DNA from 2 places in the Pseudonocardia sp. NPDC046786 genome. Region 2 is predicted to be linked to the other one. Evidence: riboswitches for the same ligand, from Rfam matches in the RefSeq annotation. Region 2 holds a riboswitch; the other holds the start of a gene.
The links. A riboswitch is a leader RNA that binds a small molecule or an ion and turns the genes downstream of it on or off. The one in region 2 is predicted to bind S-adenosylmethionine.
Positions count from the first base shown of each region.

Region 1: it holds a riboswitch for S-adenosylmethionine, as region 2 does, so the genes downstream of both, ABZ881_RS08930 (LLM class flavin-dependent oxidoreductase) here and ABZ881_RS07755 (aminotransferase class V-fold PLP-dependent enzyme) in region 2, are expected to answer to the same signal.

Region 1 covers NZ_JBEYYF010000005.1:311,196-314,589, reverse strand. The annotation lists gene ABZ881_RS08935 (NtaA/DmoA family FMN-dependent monooxygenase) at 1-494, opposite strand, end outside; gene ABZ881_RS08930 (LLM class flavin-dependent oxidoreductase) at 491-1,564, opposite strand; SAM riboswitch class I at 1,760-1,854, opposite strand; gene ABZ881_RS08925 (molybdopterin-dependent oxidoreductase) at 1,956-3,394, shown strand, end outside.
Region 2 covers NZ_JBEYYF010000005.1:78,493-81,886, reverse strand. The annotation lists gene ABZ881_RS07760 (Fur family transcriptional regulator) at 1-54, shown strand, start outside; gene ABZ881_RS07755 (aminotransferase class V-fold PLP-dependent enzyme) at 59-1,414, opposite strand; SAM riboswitch class IV at 1,465-1,578, opposite strand; gene ABZ881_RS07750 (hypothetical protein) at 1,722-2,405, shown strand; gene ABZ881_RS07745 (DUF2795 domain-containing protein) at 2,486-2,821, shown strand; gene ABZ881_RS07740 (hypothetical protein) at 2,864-3,265, opposite strand; gene ABZ881_RS07735 (isoprenyl transferase) at 3,262-3,394, opposite strand, start outside.

The sequences.
Region 1 (3,394 bases), 230 kb from region 2:
GCCGACCAGAGCGCCTTCGCCGCCTCCACGAACTGCTCGGCCCGTTCGTAGCGGCGCTCGTGCGCGAGCCAGCCGCCGTGCCGAAAGTTCTCCCCGGTCCAGGCGTTGTCGGTGGTCACGACGTTCCAGCCGGCCCGGCCGTCGGAGAGCAGGTCGAGGCTCGCCAGGCGGCGCGCGAGATCGGCCGGGAAGTTGTAGGTGGTGTTCTGGGTGGCGACCAGGCCGATCCGTTCGGTGGCCCCGGCCAGCGCCGCCAGCTGGGTGATCGCGTCCGGCCTGCCGGCGACGTCGAGCTCGTGCACCCGGCCGCGGTTCTCCCGCACCCGCAGGCCCTCACCGAGGAAGAACGCGTCGAACAGGCCGCGCTCCAGCAGCTGCGCGGTCTGCACGAACGTCTCGATCGCGGTGTGCGGCGCGGCGTCCGGGTGCGCCCAGACCAGTTGCGGGCCGACCCCGGCCTGGAACACCCCGAGGTGCACGTGTGGTCCGGTCACGACTGTCCTCCTCGGACGGCGAAGCGGTTCTCGGGACGGGTCAGGCCGAACGTGCCGCGCAGGGTGTCCCCCGTGGCGGCCCGGAGATCGGCGAGCTCGGGCAGCACCCGGCCGGCCAGCACCGGCAGGTCGTCGGCGAGCACCGCGGGATGCAGGCGGACGCCGTCGACGAGCGGGGCGAGCCGGCGCAGCAGTGCGACCAGCCCGGCGGCCGGTCCGACGTGCCGCAACCGGCCGTCGTCCGGCCAGGGGGTGTGGTCGTCGAGCTCGGCGAGCCGCTCGGCGCCGGACCGGTCGGTGTCGAGAACGACCTGCACCTCGGCCAGCACCCGCGCCGCACCGGCACCCCGTGCCCGTTCGGCGCGGTCCGCGACGTCGGCCGGATCGGCACCGCCGACCAGCACCACGTCGGTGCGGCCGGCCACGTCCAGCTCCTCGGGCGCGAGCACCACGAGCTGCCCCTGCGGCGGGCGCGGGGTGATCAGCGGCCCCTTCACGGTGAACCGGGCGGCGGTCACGTCGACGTGGTGCACCCGGTCCGGGTCGAGATAGCGGCCGGTGGCGACGTCGCGGATCACGGCGTCGTCCTGCCAGGAGTCCCAGAGCGCCCGGGCGGTGTCCAGCACGTCGGTGATCTCGCGGTGCAGCCCGGCCGGATCGAGCGGCACACCGCCGACGGTGGCCGCGGACGCCACGTCGTTCGCCGCGCCGAGGACCCAGCCGGCCCGGCCGCGGGTCGCGTGGTCCAGCGAGGCGAGCTGGGTGGCCAGGTGGAACGGTTCGGTGGTCGTCACGTGCAGGGTCGGTGCCAGCCCGATCCGCGACGTGCTGGTCGCGACGAACGCGGCCCGCGTGCCGGCCTCGATCCGGCCGGCGGCGTCCGGGCCGCCGGCCGGCGGCACCGGGGTGTCGGCGAACGTCGCGAGATCGAAACCGGCGCGCTCGGCGTCGTGCACCGAGGTGCGCAGCGCGGCGCCGCCGAGCACGGCACCGGGTGAGCGGCGGGAGTGCCGCCAGGCGGACGGGTGGGCTCCGTCGCCGTCGAGTTCGACGGCAAGGACGAAGGACATGGCACCTCCGGGCGCGGTGGGGCGGAACACGAGCGGGTGCCCGCGCGCCCCATCACGGCAGCGACGGCAGGACCCGCTGGGCCGCCGGCGCGGGACTGCGCGGGGGCGGCCGGACGAGCGGTCAGCCCGGACAGCAGGCGCTGGACGTGCGGAGGAGATCCACGTGCCGGCGTCGCACCCCGACGAACATTCGGTCCTCCATCGCTCCCGGCATGAGCACCCGCCCGGTGGTCCGGGGCGGGTTGCTGCGGCGTCGTCGAGCCAGGTCTCTCGGCCGCTCTGGATGGTCCCTTCCGCACTGTACGTGCGTCCCGGCACCGGACGACGGTCCGTTGTGTAGCCCTCGTCACGCTCCGGCGGCATCCGCGCACGGCCGGTTCAGGATGACGGCATGCCCTCCCCGGCCATGCGCCGCGAAGTCCCCACCGCGAGCCACTTCGGGACCTACCTCGCCGAGACCGACGGGACCCGGATACTGGGTCTGCGTCCCGATCCGGCCGATCCGGAGCCGTCCCCGATCGGTCTCGGGGTGCCGTCCAGCCTGACCGCGCCGTCCCGGCTGACCCGGCCACACGTGCGGCGCGGCTACCTTGAGCACGGGCCCGGCCCGGCGGGCGGCGGGCGGGGCGTGCGCGGCACCGACCCGTACGTGCCGGTCGACTGGGACACCGCCGTCGAGCTCACCGCCTCGGCGCTGCACGACACGATCGACCGGCACGGCAACTCCGCGGTGTTCGGCGGCTCCTACGGCTGGGGGTCCGCGGGCCGGTTCCACCACCCGCAGTCCCAGATCCACCGCTTCCTGAACCTGCTCGGCGGCTACCCCCGGTCCGTCGAGTCGTACTCGTCGGCGGCGATGCAGGTGATCCTGCGGCGGGTCGGCGGCGGCTACGGGGCGGCGCTGGCGTCCAACCCGACCTGGCGCGAGATCGGCGAGCAGCGCTCGCTGGTCCTCGCATTCGGCGGGCTCCCCGGACGGAACACGCAGGTCAACGGCGGCGGCATCGGGCGGCACACGAACCTCGCCGAGCAGCGGGCGGCCCGCGCCCGGGGCGCCGAGTTCGTGTCGGTGTCGCCGCTGCACACCGACATCGACGACGCCCTGGACGCCACCCGGCTGCCCGCCCGGCCGGGCACCGACGTCGCGATCATGCTGGCGCTCGCGCACGAGCTGGTCACCGCGGGCGCGCACGACGAGGACTTCCTGCGCCGGTGCACCGTCGGCTGGGACCGATTCGAGTCGCACCTGCTCGGTCGCGACGACGGCGTGCCGAAGACCCCGCGCTGGGCGGCGGCGATCAGCGGTCTGGCCGCCGACGACATCGCCGGACTGGCCCGCCGGATGCGCGGCCGCCGCGTCGTGGTCACCACCGCGTACTCGCTGCAGCGCGCCGACCACGGCGAGCAGGCACCGTGGGCGGCGCTCACGCTGGCCGCGGTCACCGGATCGCTCGGGCGGCCGGGCGGCGGGTTCGGGGCGGCGCTGGGCGCGATGCACCAGCTCGGGCTGGTGCCGTCCCGGTTCCGGGCCGCCGCCCTGCCCCAGGGGCCGCGCGGCGTGGACACCTTCATCCCGGTCGCCCGGATCGCGGACATGCTGCTGCACCCCGGGGAGCCGTTCGACTACGACGGCGGCCGGCACACCTACCCCGACACCCGGCTCGTGTACTGGGTCGGCGGGAACCCGTTCCACCACCACCAGGACCTGAACCGGCTGGTCCGGGCGTGGCAGCGGCCCGACACCGTGATCGTGCACGAGCACTTCGCGAACCCGCTCGCCCGGCACGCCGACATCGTGCTGCCCGCGGCGACCTGGCTGGAACGCGACGA
Region 2 (3,394 bases):
CACACCCTGGAGATCTTCGGGCTGTGCCGAGCGTGCTCGGCGGCCCGCGGCTGATCCCTCAGCGATCGCAGCCCGGCAGCCCGGGCCGCTCCCCCAGCCCGAACGGATCCAGCGGTCGCGGGTCCGGGGTGGGCGTCCAGCGGCCGTCGATGATCGCGTAGGTCCACTGCGGGCCGCTGCGGGCCAGCCGGCCGAGGGCGTCCACCAGCCGGTCGACGTCGGACCCGGTGCTGCGCAGGCCGAGCGAGGCGCGGACCGCGTCGTCGCCGTCGTTGCAGCGGGCGAGCAGCGGGTGCGCACAGAACCGGCCGTCCCGCACGCCGATGCCGTGCTCCGCGGACAGCGCGGCCGCGACCAGCCCTGCCGGGCGATCGCCGAGGGTGAACGAGACGGTCGCGGTCCGGTCCGGCGCGTCGTCGAAGATCGACAGCGTGCGCAGGCCGGGCACTGAGGCGAGCCCGGCGTGCAACCGCATGGCGAGCGCCCGCTCGTGCGCGGGCAGCTCGTCGTCGATCACCGGCTCCAGCGCGCGGCAGGCCGCCGCCAGCGCGGCCGCGCCGAGCACGTTCGGCGTGCCGCCCTCGTGCCGCTGCGGCGCGGGCAGCCAGGCCACCTCGGTGCGGTCCGCGGCGACCGCCACCGACCGCACGGCGCCGCCACCGGCGAGGTGCGGCTCGGCGGCGTCCAGCCAGTCCCGGCGCCCGACCAGCACACCGGCCCCGAACGGCGCGTAGATCTTGTGCCCGGACAGCGCCAGGTAGTCGGCTCCCCAGCCGGCCAGGTCGAGCCTGCGGTGCGGAGCGAGCTGAGCGGCGTCCACGCAGACCCGGGCACCGGCGGCGTGCGCGATCGCCACGACGTCGGCGATCGGCAGCAGCTCACCGGTCACGTTCGACGCCCCGGTGACGGCGACCAGCGCGGCGTCCGGGCGGGCGGTGAGCTCGGCGCGCAGCGCGTCCAGGGTGTCGACGATCGTGCGGCCGGCCCGGACGACCCGGTGCTCGCCGTGCCGCCAGGCCAGCAGCGTCGCGTGGTGCTCCAGGTCCAGCGTCACCACCGGCCCCGGCACCGCGCGGGCGAGCAGGCCGAGCGCGTCGGTGGTGTTGCGGGTGAACACCACGGCGTCGCCGGGCCGGGCGCGGACGAAGCGGGCGACGTCGGCGCGCGCGTTCTCCAGCAACGACGTGCAGACCCGCGAGGTGTAGCCGGCACCCCGGTGCACGCTGCCGTGGTAGGGCAGCACCTGCGCGACGTGCGCGGTGACCGCGGCCAGCGCGGGCGTCGAGGCGGCCGAGTCGAGATCGCAGTACCGGACCGGCCCGCCGTCGACCAGCGGCACGGTGAGATCGGCGCCGGTGACCGCGGGGAGCGCGGCGGCGGGGCGGGTGGTGTCGTGAAGCAGGGCAGCGGTCATGTCCGTCCTCCGGATCACAAGGATCCGGGGCAGCCGTGCTGCGGGTGCCGGATCCGCGCTTGCCGGCGCGGGTGTCGCGACGGCCCGGTCATCACCCGGGGCACCCCACCGCGGAGGAGGGTTGCCGGCCAGCAAGCCGGGGCTTCGCGCTGGCACTCGTGACCTTTCGGTGCACGAGGCTAGCACCGGCCGCCGGATCGGAGGCACGGTGGCCGCCCGGAGAGGCACAGGTCACAGAACGTCTCATAACGCGACACCGTGCCGCGGCAGCCGCCGATACGGTGATCCACCGGAGGTGGGGTCGACGATGACCGACACGCACGACGACGGCGCACCCGGCGACGGTGCCCACGCGGCACCGACCACGGTGCGGCGGATCGACGTCCCGGAGTCCGGCGAGCTGGCACAGCTCGCGGCGGTCTTCGAGGACCTGCAGTACGTGCTGCGCTGCTGTGAGCACCTGGTGACCGCGCTCGGCGGGCCGGAGTCCGGCCCGGTCCGGGTGGACGCCGACCCAGCGCTGGTCGAGGCGCTGTGGACGGGGGCGGTGATCGGCTACGTCCGCTGCTTCTCCGGCCGCACCAAGACCCTCACCAAGGCCGACCTGGAGAAGCTGGAGCTCGACGGCGACGTCGGCGACTTCCACGAGATGGTGGTCAAGCTGCGCGATCACTACGCGTCGCGGCACGTGAACCCGCGCGAGTCGTACTCGATCGGGGTCGCCCAGTCGAACGACGGCACCCCGCGCGGCGTCGCGATCGTCTCCACTCCGCGGCCGCTGGTCGACGAGACCACGGTCCGCCTGCTCGGCCGGGTCGCCTACGGGCTGTCCGGGCTGGTCGACGCCCGGATGACGAAGTCGCAGAACGACGTGCTCGGCGTCGCCCACGACATGACACCCGCCCAGCTCTCGGCGTTGCCGCCGGTCCATCTCGCCGGCGAGGCGGAGGCCGCCGGACCGGCCGACGGGGGGAGCCCCTCCACCGGGTGACGCCCGCGGTGCATGGATCGCCGCACACCGGTAACCCTCCTGTCGACGAGCACGATCACCGACGAGGAGGCAGTCCACAGATGACGACCCGCACGACCACCCCTGACGCCGTCCACACCGCGCTGGACGGCGTCACGTTCCCGGCCGGCAAGGACGAGCTCGCCGCCGGGGCGGAGCGCAACGGCGCCGACGCCGCGACCGTCGAGGCGATCCGGGCAGTCCCGGCCGCGGTCTACGGCTCGGTCGCGGACGTCGTCGCCGCGGTCGACACCGCCGACGAGTCGCGGGAGGAGACCGAGCAGCTGCGGGCCCAGCGGCGCGCCCGGCACACCCACCCGGGCCTGTCCGAGGCGACCAAGGACGTCGACCCGGTCAACCCGATCGCCGAGGAGCTCGGCACCAACCGCAAGCGGTGAGGACGGGGCCGGGCCGGGCGACCGGCCCGGCCGTCCACGAGTTCAGTCGTCCACGAGTTCTGTGCGCATGCTCGACGCCGACGACACGACCAGCATCAGCAGCGTGCCCATCGGCGCCTCGGCCAGGCCGGACGCCGGGAACGCGTAGCGCAGCGTCACGTCCCAGCCGCGCTCGCCGCGCACCACCCGCGGGGTCCCGAACAGACCCTCCCCCACGCCGAGACCGACCCGCGACGGCACGTCCGGATCGGCCAGGTCCCACGCCACCACGCAGGTGATGTTGAGGACCGGCAGGCCCTCCTCCAGCTCGGTGCCCTGCACGACGCACAGCACGCCGCCGTGCGCGAAGGTCAGGGCCCCGTCGTCGTCGACGACGACGTCGTGGAACCGCTCGAGGGCCGCCCGGGCCGTCCCGAGCATCCCGGTGATCACCGCGTCGGTCACTGGCTCCGTACCCCGTCCGCCGTGCCGGCGTTGTCCTGCGCCCCGCCGAACCGTCGGTCGCGGCGGGCGTAGATCTCGATCGCCTGCCAGATGTGCCGGCGGTCGAAGTCCGGGAACAGCGTGTCCAGG